Regions from separate parts of the Rossellomorea sp. KS-H15a genome, predicted to be linked through region 2. Evidence: riboswitches for the same ligand, from Rfam matches in the RefSeq annotation. Region 2 holds a riboswitch; the other holds the start of a gene.
What was found. Region 2 has a riboswitch for cobalamin ahead of M1J35_RS08815 (acyl-CoA thioesterase). Riboswitches for the same ligand answer to the same signal wherever they lie in the genome.
Positions count from the first base shown of each region.

Region 1: linked by a shared signal. The riboswitch ahead of M1J35_RS10870 (ribonucleoside-diphosphate reductase subunit alpha) and the one ahead of M1J35_RS08815 (acyl-CoA thioesterase) in region 2 are both predicted to bind cobalamin.

Region 1 covers NZ_CP096886.1:2,105,853-2,113,963, reverse strand. The annotation lists gene M1J35_RS10875 (ribonucleotide-diphosphate reductase subunit beta) at 1-308, opposite strand, end outside; gene M1J35_RS10870 (ribonucleoside-diphosphate reductase subunit alpha) at 324-2,561, opposite strand; cobalamin riboswitch at 2,706-2,886, opposite strand; gene M1J35_RS10865 (SurA N-terminal domain-containing protein) at 4,089-4,859, shown strand; gene M1J35_RS10860 (hypothetical protein) at 4,981-5,142, shown strand; gene gndA (NADP-dependent phosphogluconate dehydrogenase) at 5,182-6,594, opposite strand; gene M1J35_RS10850 (MurR/RpiR family transcriptional regulator) at 6,758-7,612, shown strand; gene M1J35_RS10845 (thiolase family protein) at 7,657-8,111, opposite strand, start outside.
Region 2 covers NZ_CP096886.1:1,718,460-1,726,570, forward strand. The annotation lists gene M1J35_RS08795 (tripartite tricarboxylate transporter substrate binding protein) at 1-483, shown strand, start outside; gene M1J35_RS08800 (tripartite tricarboxylate transporter TctB family protein) at 553-999, shown strand; gene M1J35_RS08805 (tripartite tricarboxylate transporter permease) at 1,012-2,526, shown strand; gene M1J35_RS08810 (SLC13 family permease) at 2,737-4,098, shown strand; gene M1J35_RS08815 (acyl-CoA thioesterase) at 4,155-4,628, opposite strand; cobalamin riboswitch at 4,781-4,972, opposite strand; gene M1J35_RS08820 (flotillin family protein) at 5,206-6,720, shown strand; gene ade (adenine deaminase) at 6,887-8,111, opposite strand, start outside.

The DNA of each region.
Region 1 (8,111 bases), 390 kb from region 2:
GTCAGATAATCTGCCACTTTACCCGCATAGTCGGTTTGAACGCTGTCAAGAAGCGCCAGGAGACCTATGATCTTAAGAAAGGATTCCTGCTCGTTCTCAGGCAAAGTAGGGAACTGCTTGATATCTTTTGCCATATTGATTTCAAATGGAGTCCAGAAATTCCCTAGCATTCTTTTATATTTTGGGTAGGCCCAGGGATACCGCACATCATCCCAGTTTAATATATTGGAACTTTTCCCGTTTACGATACCCGTCGATTTATTTGGGGCCATTGAGTCAATCAGTACCCGCTGTTTCAATTCTTCCATTTTCCCTCTTCCTCCCTAGCTATGACAGCTTTCGCATTCTTCAAAATTGGATACGGACGTAGACCTTACATAATAAGTGGTTTTCAATCCGGACTTCCATGCGTCCAGGTGAAGATCCAGTAAATCTTTAGCCTTGATGTCATTACGCACATACAGATTAAATGAAATCCCCTGATCGATATGTCTCTGCCTCTTTTCGTTCTGTTCCACACTCCAATGTTGATCCACTTGATAAGCGGTCTTGTAATACCAGGTCGTTTCCGGAGACAGATCAGGAGCGGTCACTGGAATCTTGTAATCTTTCTTTTCTTCTGAATACTGGAGCCTGAATATCGGATCGATGCTCGCAGAGGACCCCGCAATGATCGAGGTTGAGGAATTGGGGGCTACCGCCATTAAGTACCCATTGCGGATCCCTTTGTCTTTAATCCCATCCTTCAATTCAATCCATCTTTCACTTGAATAGTCCCGCTTCAGAAAATATTCTCCCGTCGCCCAGTCCGAATCCTCGAAATAAGGATAGCTTCCTTTTTCTTTTGCCAGTTCATGGCTTGCGTTTATCGTGTAATAAGCAATCTCTTCATAAAGGGAATCACAATAGTCGACCGCCTGACTGCTTTCCCACTTCAATCCCTTCAGGGCAAGGAGATGATGCCATCCGAATGTCCCTAATCCGATCCCCCTGTACCGCTGATTGGTGATCTGGGCCTGCAGGACGGGAAGGTCATTTAAGTCAATCACATTATCCAGCAGTCTTACGCCTATCGCCACCACTCTCTCAAGCTCATCATCCAGGATGGTCTTGGCTAAAGAAATGGACGCGAGATTGCAAACGACATAATCTCCCGGAGACTTATATGTGACGATCTTCCCATCTTGTATCACCTCTTCTTCCATCACAGTCGCACTCATATTCTGAGCGATTTCGGTACACAGGTTACTGCAATAGATCATCCCTTTATGTGGATTGGCATTCATACGGTTAACGGTATCACGGTAAAACATATACGGAGTCCCCGTTTCGAGCTGAGAAATCATGATGCGCTTGAAGATTTCAATGGCAGGCACCACTTCCCGAGAAAGGGTGGGGTGAGCGACACATTCCCAGTACTTCTCACGAAAAGTACCAGCACCGGATGTTTCGTCATAGAAGTCTTCAAGGGAAAAGCCCATGACTCCTTTCACTTCATGAGGGTCGAATAAATACCACTCTTCCCTCTTCTCCACCTGTTCCATAAACAGATCCGGTAAGGAGACTCCCGTGAAAAGATCATGGGTCCTCTGCCTTTCGTCCCCATTGTTCAACCGCGTATCCAAAAATGGGAAGATATCTTTATGCCATACATCCAAATAAACGGCGATCGCCCCTTGGCGCTGACCCAGTTGATCGACGGATACCGCCGTATTATTCAGTTGTTTCATCCACGGTATGACCCCGGAGCTCACTCCTTTAAAGCCCTTTATATCACTTCCCCTGCTGCGGACCTTCCCTAAATAAATTCCAAGGCCCCCTCCATTCTTGCTAAGAGTGGAAACGTCAGTATTACTGTCATAAATGCTCCTTAAGTCATCCTCAACCGTATCAATGAAACAGCTGGATAGCTGGCCATGGCTTTTTCCTGCATTTGCAAAAGTAGGGGTTGCCACGGTCATATACAGATTGGATAGTGCCCAATACGCTTCTTCAATCAATGACATTCTTTTTTCCTTTTCCTCATTCATGCATAACGTCATACTGATGACCATAAATCGCTCTTGAGGAAGCTCCAGCACTTTTCCATTATGGGACTTTGTTAAATACCTCTCAGCCAGCGTAACGATCCCTATGTAAGTAAATAGTTGATCCCTGTCGAAATCCAGAATGGAACCTAAGTAATCCACTTCTTCCTTGCTATATGAATCCAGTAGTGACGGGGAATAAAGGTGAGCTTCAGTTAATTCTTTGACCATTTCATAAAATGAGCCGGATAGATTCTCTTCTGATTTCCCCCTTGAAAATGATATGCCCTCATATAAATCCTTGATGTACAAGGATGCAGCCACATAGGTCCAATCCGGTTCGAGTGCGGTGATACGTTCGATCGCTGTCAGGATCATGAAATGATGAAGCTGTTCACTGGTCCATTCCTCCTGCTGATTTGCATACATGGTGATTTTCTTATCGAAATCTGTGAAATCCAGGTTGGGAAACTGTCTGCTAAGGCTGTGGAGAATGCCTTCCACTTCTTTTTGTTTTACCATTGTGAATGTCATGATTCATTCCTCCCGTTTCTTAATGTGGGAAGGAGTCAAAAAAAGCCCATCCTTCAGGAAGGACGGGCTTTAAACAATACGGAGATATAAATAGACCTGACGCCTATTGTAATCCTCGCTTTATCCTCCCAATTCCCGAAGAAGATAACACGTGTTAAATAAGGCAGGTCTCCTGACTCGCGCTTCACCCTACTCTAAGGCCTTCCCATCGATACGACAGTGGCAGTTCCTTATTTCGTCAGCACATACAGTTGCGGGGACAGCTCCGGATTCTCACCGGATTCCCTTTTAAGTCTCATCAGACACCTTATTTACAGGTTATAATCAATATATAGTTATTAAAATAAAAACAGACACCAAATGTTGTGTCCTTAACTATCATATATGATTCAAAATAGATTTACAAGTAATCTTTTCATTTTTATTTTTGCTCTCTCCGCAGAGATTGGTGTAAATTATTCAATTACTAAGTTCTGTAGCTCTGTCAACGAGGATGAGCTTTAGGGTGAGGGGAACTGCTTCGCTTTCCACGGACGTTCGGTCGAGCCTCCTCAGCACAGTTCGCTTCCGGGGTCTCGACACGCCCGTTTTTCCGTAGGAGTCTACGCAGTTCCCCTCACCCTCTATTTAAGCTATTGGAGACTGAGCTCAAAGATTTTCGAAACCCTACGTACAATAAATAGCATATATTTCTCTTATTAATCAGTGGTTTTCGCTTTTGAATGGATTTGAAGGGGTATACAATTATTACAAAAGGTTAAAAGACCATCTTAATGTATTGATTGGAGCGGAAGGTGCTCGACTCCGACGGGAATAGCGGGAAAGCTTGAAAAGCGGAGGTGGCTTGCTCAGCCCCGACAAGCATAAGATGAATGGGCTAAGAAGGCGTCCTTGTGACTTCTTGGACCATTTAGCTTATGACCTCGAGGGGCTAGCCACCGTAGCTGGATCTTGAGACCCCGCAGGGCAAAAGCCCGAGGAGGCTCAACTCACGCCCCGCGGAAAGCGAGCACCTGCAGCGGAAATCAACTACTACTCGCTAATTCAAATTTTCGAAACCTTATCTAAAATTAGTCTGGATTATGCTTATAATTATTATTTTCCCTGAAAAGGAAAGAAGATGATGGAATAGTGCTTCCAAACGGACAGTAGTCCGTCTACGTTTACATATATGTGGGTTGAGGGATATGAAGACCATCTCTATAATCCAAATAGAAGGTTGTTTGACAGTATTCTTTGGTCCCCAATATTTTTGATAGGTTGTTTAAATGGAGAAAGACTCGATTTAAACAACCTCTTTTTTTGAACGTATCTATGTAATATTCCTCCTGCTTTATCACTTTAGTAGTAATTGTATTCCCTATATATCAATGTACGGAAGGAGAATATGCTTTATACTCTGTGTTTCATCCAGATTACAATCAATATATTTTAACCTAAATACTTTCTTTTTGCAGGTTTTTCATTTACAATGCCCATTAAGTGATTTTTTTTAGAATCACACCTTAGTTCTGAAAGGAGTCTATTATGAAGAAACTATTAACGACTTTACTAGTAGGATTATTAACAATTGGATTAGCCGCTTGCGGTTCGAATGAGGAGAGCCAAAAAGCTGACGATAAACCAAAAACAGAGGCTTCTGACAAAAAGGCTCAAGAAGAGCAAGCGAAAAAGATGGAAGAAATGCAAAAGAAAATGGATGAACAAAAGGTGGAAAAAGATAAGATCGTCGCCATCGTCAACGACGAAAAAATCAAAGGTGAAGATTTCAACAATGTGTTGACTCAATCACAGATGCAGTATCAACAAATGGGACAGGACCCGACAAGTAAAGATGCTGTTAAAAAAATCAAAGATCAAACCATCGACAGCATAGTCGGTCAAACACTCCTTATGCAACAGGCCGAGGAAAAAGGCTATAAAGCGACGGATGATGAAATCAATAAGCAACTCGACGAAGTGAAAAAGCAATATAAAGATGAAAAGCAATTCGAAGATGCCATGAAGAAAGCCGGATTTACCATGGATGAGCTGAAAACTCAGATTGCTGAAAATATTAAGTACACCAACTACGTTGAAAAAGAAATCAAAGTCGACGAAGTAACAGAAGATGAAATGAAGAAGTTTTATGATCAATATGCAAGTCAACAAGGACAGGACCAAGCAAAGGATGCTCCGAAGTTTGAAGATGTAAAACCACAGATCAAGACTCAGCTGGAACAACAGAAGAAGCAAGAAAAGCTTGTTCAACATGTTGAAGATTTAAAGAAAAACGCTAAAATTGATGTGAAAATCTAACACAAGTCAGAAAGCCGCCTTCTTATGGCGGCTTTCTTTTTTTCTATCTTCCATAGGAGGTTTTTCTCCCTGTGCCGGGGGTATGGTATAAGAACCTATCATTTAAAGGAGGATGTACATCATGACCAAAAGAACGAATCAAAATCCGGAAAATGCCGAGCAGGATCAGGAAAGTATCCTTGATCAGCATGAAAGTGAACAAAATGTCGATCCCATCCCTATCGACGAACTAAAAAAGGACCAGCGTGACGAAAAGAAAAAACACGATACCAAAGACGAATAAATAAACCGCCCTGTGGATGACCCACAGGGCGGTTCTATATTATTCAGCTAACCAATCTGTATGGAAAGTACCTTCTTTGTCTATACGCTGATACGTATGGGCTCCGAAATAGTCCCGTTGTGCTTGCAGCAGATTCGCCGGCAGTGACTCAGAACGATAGCTGTCATAGTAAGCTAATGCACTGGCGAGACCCGGTACAGGAATGCCCAGCTTGATGGCTGTTGCCACTACTTCCCTTGCTTCATCCTGATAATTTTCAACAATCTCTTTAAAATATGGATCAAGGAGCAGATTCGTTAAGCCTGGATCACGATCATAGGCATTCTTGATTTCTCCCAGGAAGCCGGCACGGATGATGCAACCGCCTCTGAAGATCATGGAAATTTCACCCGGTTTAAGATCCCAGTTGTACTCATCCGAAGCCGATTGAAGCTGTGCGAATCCTTGTGCATAAGAACAGATCTTGCTCAAGTACAACGCCTTGCGGATCATTTCGATAAATTCCTGTTTATTACCTGTAAACTCTTTATTTTTAGGTCCTCTCAGGATCTTGCTCGCCTTCACACGCTCTTCCTTCATGGCTGAAATAAAACGGGCAAATACGGATTCAGTGATGATCGATAACGGCACTCCTAATTCAAGGGAACTGATGCTCGTCCATTTTCCTGTCCCTTTTTGACCGGCAGTATCTAAAATGACATCTACAAGGGGCTTGCCTGTTTCTTCATCCACTTTCGTGAAGATATCGGCTGTAATTTCAATCAGATAGCTGTCAAGCTCCCCGGCGTTCCATTCTTTGAATATTTCATGAAGTTCTGTTGCACTTAACCCCAGTACATTCTTCATTAAGTAATACGCTTCACAAATGAGTTGCATATCACTGTATTCTATTCCGTTATGAACCATTTTCACGTAATGGCCGGATCCGTCCGGGCCGATATATGTACTGCATGCATCTCCTTTTACCTTTGCAGCGATGGCTGTGAGGAAAGGCTCGACTAAATCGTACGCTTCTTTCTGGCCGCTTGGCATAATGGCAGGTCCGTATAACGCACCCTCTTCTCCGCCGGAAACTCCTGCACCGATGAAATTGATTCCCTTCTCATCCAGGGCCTTATTACGGCGGATGGTATCTTCAAAGTAGGTGTTCCCACCGTCAATGAGGATATCCCCTTTATCCAGATGAGGAAGCAATGAATCGATCGCTTTGTCCGTAATATTCCCGGCAGGTACCATGATGAGAATTTTACGCGGTACTTCCAGTGATTGAACAAATTCACTTACATCATGTGTTCCAACCAATTTCTTTCCTTGATGCTCGTCCAGTACTTCTTTTACCTTTTCATCCGACACATCATATATAGAAACTGAATAGCCCCTGCTTTCAAAGTTTAAGGCTAGGCTCTTTCCCATCACTCCGACGCCGACTACTCCTATTTGTTGTTTTGTCATTACGATCATTCCTTTCAAGTACGATTATATAGATTACTTCACCGTTATTATTATAATACGAAATAAATTTCCGTGGTGGATTTTTATGAAATAATATTTTTTTATTTCGTAAAATAGGTTAAAATTATTTTCACAGAAGTCTTATAGGAGGTATTCTACCATCATGGATGAGCAGGCTCAACATTGTTTTCCACGAATCCGGTCCCATTACTCTCAGTTCAGTGAAAAAGAAAAGATGATTGCTGATTTTATTATTGCTAATCCTGAAAAAATTATCCATTCAACCATCAGTGGCGTGGCAGAAGATCTCGGAATTGCAGATGCCACCGTCTTCCGCTTCTGCAAACGATTAGGCTTCAAAGGCTACCAGGCGATGAAGATTTCACTGGCTTCTGATCTTGTGGCACCGATCAAGGATATCCATGAAACCATCCAGGAAGAGGATACTGAAGGGGTCATCGCCCAGAAGGTGTTCCGGTCCAATATGAGGAGCCTTGAAGACTCATTGCGCATCATGAAAGAAGACACGTTCCGGCAAGCCGTTGAAGCGATGATTTGTGCAAGGAGGATCGAATTTTATGGTACAGGCGGTTCAGGATTCATTGCCATGGATGCCCATCATAAGTTTCTCCGAACCGGTATGACCACTAACGCTTATAATGACTCCCACATGCAGCTGATATCCGCTTCTCAACTGACAGAAGAAGATGTGATTGTGTTTATTTCCCATTCAGGGGCCAATAAAGATCTATTGGAAGTACTGGAGGTTGCGAAGAAAAATCATGTCACCACGATCGGCATCACTCATTTTGCTAAGTCTCCCTTGAGCAGCAGGATCGATATTCCGTTATTCACCGTCTCACAGGAAACTGAATACCGCGGGGAAGCCCTTGCGTCAAGAATCAGTCAGCTGAGCATTGTAGATGCCCTTTATGTGAACATCATGAAAAAACGGAAGGACCTATCCAAAACCTCCCTGCAAAAAATACGCGATGCCATTTCCATTAAAAAAGTATAATCATTGAGAGGGACGGACCTTTAAAGGTCCGTCCCTCTCAATGATTATACTTCCAATCTCTCGATGATTGTGGCATTGGCCATACCGTGTCCTTCACACATGGTTTGCAGTCCGTATCTTCCTCCCGTGCGTTCAAGCTCATGCATCATGCTCACCATGATTCTTGCTCCACTGGCCCCTAATGGATGGCCGAGGGCGATTGCCCCTCCGTTCGGATTTAACTTGGATGGATCCGCATCGATCTCCTTCAACCATGCAAGTGCCACTGGGGCAAATGCTTCGTTCACTTCAAATATGTCGATATCTTCGACAGACAGCCCCGCTTTTTGCAGGGCTTTCCTGGTTGCAGGGATGGGCCCCGTTAACATCAGGGTCGGATCAGATCCCACCACTACACGGGTATGAATCTTAAAACGTGCTTTCAATCCCAATTCGTCGGCTTTTTCCCTCGACATAAGAAGAAGGGCTGCAGCGCCATCACTGATTTGACTGGCATTCC
Region 2 (8,111 bases):
CACCTGTCGATTGTACAGGCCGCAAGTGAGAAGGGGATCGATCCTACTAATCTTGACTTTCTTGTCTATGAAGGCGGCGGCGACGTCGTGACGGCACTGCTCGGGGGACATGTGGATGCAGTAACGACTTCCCTTTCAGAAGTGAAAGAGCAACACTTGGCAGGGAAGCTTAAAATTCTTGCGGTATCCTCTGAAAAAAGGCTTGAAGGGCTGGATGACGTTCCAACCTGGACGGAAGAAGGAGTGGACATGGTGTTCCCTCACTGGAGAGGCATCATGGGTCCTGGGGATATGACAGAAGATGAAATCGCCTATTGGGATGAAAAAATCGGCGAAATGGTCAAAACGGATGAATGGAAGAAGATGCTTGAAAACAATGACTGGGATGATTTTTATAAGGACAGCAAGGAAACAAAGGAATTCATGAAGGAACAGGAAAAATTATATTCCGATCTAGTGGAGAACTCCGGGTTGAAAAAGTAAAGTAAGTGACGGTTGGGAGACGAATGAGTGTCGCCCACCGGTCTACTCTCTTAAAGGAGGTTGAAGTGCATGAGAGCAATCAAACTCGGGATGCCGATTTTTTTAATTCTTTTAAGCTTCTTTTTTTTAATAGCATCCATCAATTTGCCCAAGGCAAATCTCGGGAATCCAAACGGTCCGCTCTATTTTCCTGTCGGTTTAAGTGTATTCATGCTGGTATTCAGTGCGGTTTACTTATTTCAGGAGTGGAAGAGCCTGCATATCCATAATGAAGAAATAAAGCTCATGCTAAAAGGGAGAACACCGAAATTGATTGCCCTGACTGTTTTATACGGAGCTGTTTATGCGTTCATATTTGAACGGATTGGATTCTTATTTTCTACTATATTATTTTTGGGCGCTTTATTATTTACGGTCAACGGAAAAAAAATTGTCGTCAACGTGTTGGTGGCGATCAGTTTTTCTTTTCTATCATGGTATGCATTCAGCATTTTATTAGGAGTCAGTCTTCCATAGGAGGTGCACTAGATGGATTTTAGCAACTTTATGCAGGGATTAACGACTGCATTGGAACCAATAAATATAATGTGGGTTGTCATCGGAGGATTTCTTGGGACGATCGTCGGCATGCTCCCCGGACTGGGACCGGCAACAGCCGTGGCCGTCTTAATCCCGATTACATTTGGCATGGAGCCCGTCAGTGCCATCATACTGATGGCTGCCATCTATTACGGGGCGATGTATGGTGGGTCGAGGAGTTCGATTCTATTAAATACACCAGGTGACGGTTCAGCCATTGCTGCCACATTCGACGGGTATCCGATGGCTCAGAAGGGTGAGGCAGGACAGGCCATGGCCATATCGGCAGTCGCGTCTTTCATCGGCGGGATGATGGCCGTCATCGGATTTATCTTCCTTGCCGAGCCGCTTGCAAGCTTTGCCCTGAAATTCGGTCCTGCTGAATACTTTTTATTAATGCTGCTGACTCTTTCGGCGATTGTTGCTTTATCGGTAGGGAAAATGGTGAAGGGCTTCATCGCGATGTTCCTTGGGCTGATGCTCAGTACGGTGGGCATTGATACTCAGAGCGGCGTCTATCGATTCACCTTCGGAAGCTCGCATTTAAGTGAAGGAATCGATTTTCTAATCGTGATCATCGGTGTATATGCAGTCGGGGAAGTCCTTTACAATTATTTGACGATCGATCAGGAGAAAAAAGAGAAAAAGAAAGTCGGTAAGATCTGGTTTACGAAAAAGCAGTGGAAACGCTCATTATGGCCGATTTTAAGAAGCGGACCACTTGGATTTGTGGTTGGTGTCCTTCCGGGAGCCGGGGGATCGATCGCATCCATGATCAGCTACTCAACAGAGAAGCAAATTTCCAAACATCCTGAAGAATTCGGGAAGGGTGCAGTAGAAGGGCTTGCAGCACCTGAATCTGCTAATAATGCAGCCTCTGTCGGGGCGATGATCCCGCTGTTGACGATGGGTATCCCAGGTTCGGGGACAACTGCTGTCATGCTTGGAGCCCTGGTAATGCTTGGGATGAAACCTGGACCGCTTTTGTTTGAGAATGATCCCAATACGGTATGGACGCTGATCAATAGTATGTTTATCGGGAATATAGCCCTTGTTATTATTAATATTCTGCTTGTCGGTCTGTTAGTGAAAATACTGGATACGCCTGCAAAAGTGTTGTATCCGGTCATTGTGATTCTTGCATTTATCGGAACCTACACGCTCAGTTACAGTGCAGTGGATTTCTTCCTGTTATTAATTTTTGGAGTATTCGGTTTATTTCTGAAAGTCATGGATTTTCCGATTGCCCCGCTTGTTCTGGCATTGATCGTCGGAGCAGATATGGAGCAGAACTTCAGGATGGCCGTTCTTTCGTCAAATGGCAGCCTCGGTATCTTCTTTGATACACCGATTGCCATCGCCCTGGCTATATTGACGCTGTTATCACTGTTTTATCCATTGCTGATCAAAGCATTTAAAAAGAAAGAGAAGAATCCTGTCGACCCTATTTCAAAAGACATGTAAGGAAGAGGGATATTTTATCACAATTATTCTGAAGGGTCAGGATTGATGTCGGGGACTGTTTATGGGAAACAGCCGGTTCTTCAGCTGCCCGATATGCCCTAGGTAATAAGCAGGATTCAACGATCATTCACTGACAGTTATTGATGAAAAGGAAAAGTCACCCCATCGCCGGTGGCTTTTTCCTTTGATTGAAAGATGGGAGTAATCGTCATGAAAAAACAACTGTTACTGGTTATCACGTTTCTATTATATGCCTTATTCTTTCTCCCATTTTTTGAGTGGGATGAAACATGGAAGGCTATCGCTGCACTCATCATCATTCAGATCCTCTGGATAGGCAAAGTCTTTCCACTTGCATTCAGCTCGCTGCTACTCATTCTGCTGATTTCGTTTCATTTTTTCAGTTATGAACAGACATTGAGTTATTTCAGTTCGGGTATCGTTTGGCTCTTGTTTTCTACATTCATTATCTCAGCTGCATTCATTAAAACAGGTCTGGCAAGCAGGGTATCGCTTTATACGTTAAAGCTCTCTGGAGGGTCGGGGAAAGCGTTGATTTTCATTTCGTTTCTGCTCATGACTGTCCTGTCTGTCCTGATACCGTCGAATGTAGGGAAGGGCAGCCTGTTATCATCGGTACTCGACAGCCTGATGAAAAGTCTGCGAAAAATAGCGGATGTCCATTATCTGGGCAAGTCGCTGTTTATAGGGGTTGCCTATCTTGCTGCCATTTCAGGGGCGTTTGTCGCGACTGGGGCCAGTTCCACTATTTACGCTTTCGGGATCCTGAGCGACGTTTCAAGCGATCTGAATTATATAAGATGGTTCCTGATTTTTGGAATACCGGTGCTGCTTTTTATCGTGATATTGTGGGGAATATTCTTAATGATCTTTCCCCCTGAGAAGATTGACCGAAAGCTGTTATTGGCATTGATCGAAAAAAGAATCGGTGAGCTTGGGCCGGTGAGCATGAACGAAAAAAAAATCATGAGTATAATCGTGGGAACGTTGATCCTGTGGATTTCACAGCCTCTGCATGGATATTCCATTCCTCAGATCGGCCTTCTGGGCGCATGTATGACCGTCATCCCTGTCGCAGGAGTATGGAGATGGGATGAGGCGAGCGAATCAATTGATTGGGATCTGATGCTCTTTTTTGCCTCAACTCTAATGGTATCTGGGATGTTGGTCGAGACAGGCACGATTGAATGGATGGCTGAAGAATTGAACGCTTTGCTTACAGGCCGCCAACCCTGGGTGATTATCCTACTCCTCATTTTATGTACCAGTATCATTCGGATCGTATTCGTCAATATCCTGGGGTTTTTGACCATCATGCTCCCCCTCAGCATCACGATCGGACATACCATCCCGGGTTTATCACCTATGCAAATTGCCATGCCGATGTTTATGGCATGTGTCCCGGGCTTTTTTCTCGTCACCCAGTCCCCGGTTCATCTCATCAGCTACTCGTACGGTTATTTTACCGACAAGGATTTAATGCGGGCAGGAATTTGGTCATCCGCAGCCTGGATCGCCGTCATCATCTGCTCGGTTTTCTTTTACTGGTAAGACACTACTTATTGTTGAAAAAGGGTATGAACAGCGTGCTGTTCATACCCAAAAACTTATTTTATCAATGCCCGGTTTTTTCGATGTTCCTTCCTCAGAACAGCTGATTTGAACAATCTCTTCTCCTCTTCTGTTTCCGGTATCACTTTCGGCACCGGTTTCGGCTTACCGTTTTCATCCACCGCAACCATGGTAAGGAATGATTCCGTCGTCAAGGTTTTGATACCTGTCAATAGATTCGAAGAGAAAACTTTTACGTACACCTCCATCGAAGTCCTTCCCGTGGAAGTTACAATCGCCTCTAGGCTGAGTGCATCCCCGACAGTTGCGGATGACAGGAAATCGACCGAATCGATCGAAGCCGTTACCACCACAGAACTCGAATGCTTCATGGCTGACAGTGCAGCGATTTCATCAATATATGATAGAACTTTCCCTCCAAAGATGGTTTGCATATGATTGGTATCCGGGGGCAGTACCAATCTTGTCTGTACGGTTCGTGAACGCTCAACTGAAAAAGCTTGTTCCATATTTTCATCTCCCTGCTTCCTTTTTGACGAAATAAAAAAGCATCTTCCTTTTTGTAAAAGAAGATGCGGTTACTCCAAGCGAGCGTCCAGGAACCTATGATTTCCTTTGTGACGTTTCATTTGCGCAACACCCTCCTATCTCCCGTAGGACTTTCGTGTTCTTCTCAATTGGCAGGTCTCCTGGCTCAGCGTCTCCGATTTCAAATTCCTTCCCATTTCAAAGTGAAACAGTGGATACATATGAAATCTCAGCTTTACAGTGGCGGGACCGCGTTGGATTTTCACCAACTTCCCTTTTAAGGAAATGACCTGAAATCATTTCCACCAATGAGCAATGATTAAATTGTTGAACGGTTTTATTTTATCATAGACGATCATTTCCTGATGATTATTTATTGTGAAAAGAAGATAAAAGGGAAGAAATAGATCTCCATTTATATAAAAATAGGAGATTCGCCTAATTTATTGAAACTTTTTCGTATTCAGATCCGTATATAGTAGTGTAGCTAGCACTTTTATTTAAAATTAAATCAGACAGCATGCTGGTTTAAACAAATTGTCGAGAGGGGTTGTCAGAATGCTAGGATCATTGAGTGTGATTGGATTTTTCGTTTTCCTGATTCCTGTTCTGGTTATTGCAGCAATTGTGGGGATCGCCTATTACTTCTGGATGAGGTTCCGCTATCGTACGGCGAAATCGAACCAGGCACTGATCATTACCGGACCGAAACTGGGGGATCCTGAGAAGGAATCGAATATTTTCACCGACCAGGAAGGCCGTTCCATGAAAATCATCCGTGGGGGGGGATACAGATTAAGACGTTTCCAGACGTCCACTCCTGTTAACCTTACATCATTCCAATTGAAACTATCGACACCAAGAGTGTACACAAATGGAGGAGTGCCGATCGTGGCCGATGCCGTGGCCATGGTGAAGGTTGCCGATACCTTGAACGGGATCGCAAACTACGCCGAGCAGTTCCTCGGTAAGGATCAAAAAGAAATTGAAGATGAAATCATCGAGGTGCTGGGAAGTAACCTCCGCGCGATTCTTTCAAAAATGACCGTGGAAGACATAAACAGCAACCGTGAAAAATTCAATGCCGATGTGTCGGAAATCGCCCAGAAACAGCTTGATCTGATGGGCTTCAAAATCACGTCACTCGGTTTGACGGACATAAGGGATGCTGACGAACAAAATGGATACTTAGAAAATCTTGGTCGTCCGCGTATCGCTGAGGTGAGGAAACAAGCTGAAATCGCTGAGGCGAACACAGAACGTGAAACGCGTATCCACCGTGCCCAAACCGACCAGGAAGCGAAAGAAGAAGAATACAAACGCCAAATCACGATTGCAGAATCGAAAAAGGAAAAAGACATCAAAGATGCTGCTTTCAAAGAAGAAACCGAACGCGCAAGAGCGAAGTCCGAACAGTCCTATGAGCTTGAAAAAGCGAAACTTGCCAAGGAAGTAAAAGAAGAAGAGCTGACCCTTCAATTCCTTGAACGTGAGCGCGCAGTTAAGCTTGAGGCGGAAGAATCGAAAGTCCGTAAAACGAAAGCAGATGCAGATTATTACGAAACGACTCGTAAGGCGGAAGCGGAAGCACGAAAATCGGAAATCGACGGGGAAGCAAAAGCGAAGATCCGCAGGGAAGAAGGGTCGGCCGAAGCCGATGTCATCCGTGAACGCGGTAAAGCAGAAGCTGAATCCCGTAAACTCCTGGCTGAGGCCATGGAGAAACACGGAGATGTCATCATCACCGAGAAACTCATTGAAATGCTGCCGATATTCGCAGAGAAGATCGCTCAGCCTCTGAACAATATCGATTCAGTCAAGATCATCGATTCAGGTAATGGTCAAGGAGTTCCTTCCTTTGGTAAAAGCATCACAAGAACGATGCTTGACATGCAGGAGCCATTGCGTGAAATGACAGGCATCGATGTTGGGGAATTACTGAAGTCGTATGCAAACAGGACTCAACCGACGCATTACCAGCCTGCCATTTCCGAGTCAGGAGACAAGGAAGCAGCAGCTTCAAACGAAGTGGAAGAAAAAGAGTTTGAAGAAGCGGGGAAGGGAAGTAAATAAGATATTTTAAAAAGGTGCCAGGCACGGAATGAAGATTCTGTGCCTGGCACCTTTTAGTGTTGGAAGTGGATGTCAGCTGCTGAAAACTGCGGGATATTCAACAGACAAACTCATCACCGAATTCAACAGTCAAACAAAAAACAACCAAACCGTCCAACTCCACGTATCATCCTTCCACACTCACCTCGATATGCCGGCAATCCCCCACATCGAACAATCCTAAATCCGTCAGCTTCAATTCCGGGATCACAGGCAGAGTGAGGAAAGAGAGGGTTAAGAACGGATTAAAGTCCCCGGAGAATCCCATTTCAACGAAGGTATCCTTCAACTGATGAATTCCCCTTGCAACGTCTTCATAGTCCCCTTCAAACATTAAACCTGCTATGGCTAAAGGAAGGGAGGCAATGGTCCGTCCGTCCTTCACCATGACAAGGCCGCCGTTCATTTTTTCCAGTGCCTTCACAGCCATCAGGATATCCCCGTCATTGGTCCCCGTTGCCACAATGTTATGGGAATCATGGGCGATGGTGGTGGCGATGGCTCCATCCTTCAGTCCGAAGCCCTTGACGATGCCTAATCCAATGTTGCCTGTGTGATTATGTCTTTCCACGACGACGATTTTAAGGTGATCATGTATGGGGGAGGCTTTGAAGCTCCCGTTTTCTACTTGTACCGTTTCGATTTTTTTATTGGTTCGAAGCTGATTGGGATTAATTTCAATGATATTGGCTTTTTTAGCAGCTCCGATTTTGATTTTCAGATTTTCTTCAGTGATATCAGGAATATGGACGGTTGACGTCAGGGATGGGTCAGAAACCGTTTTGACCATTGTATTTCCAATGTACTTCCCATCTTTAGCAACTGCTTTTCCAGCTTTGAACACATCAGATATGGTCACTGTTTCAAGGTTTTCAAGCAGGACAAAATCCGCTTCGTAGCCCGGTGCAACGGCTCCTTTTTGATGTAGGCCGTAACATTCGGCGGCATGCAGGGATGCCATGGCAATCGCCAATAGTGGATCGAGGCCTTCCCCGATGGCTAACCGGATATTATGATCGATACTGCCTTCTTCGATTAAGTCATCCAGATGTTTATCATCTGTACAAAAGAGGCATCGGCGTGCATTTCTATCATTGACGACACCGATGAGGGACAAGAGGTCCTTTGCGACACTCCCTTCCCGAATCAAAAGGTACATCCCTCTCCGCAAGCGTTCCTTTGCTTCTTGAACGGAGGTACACTCATGATCGGTCCGGATGCCTGCTGATTTATATACATTGATGGCATTCGTATCAAGTCCGGCCAGATGGCCGTCCATATTGTGTGTGAATGAAGCGGTGGCGATCATTTTGTCCACAATCGAGTCTTCCCGTTTTTGCAGAGATGGGTAA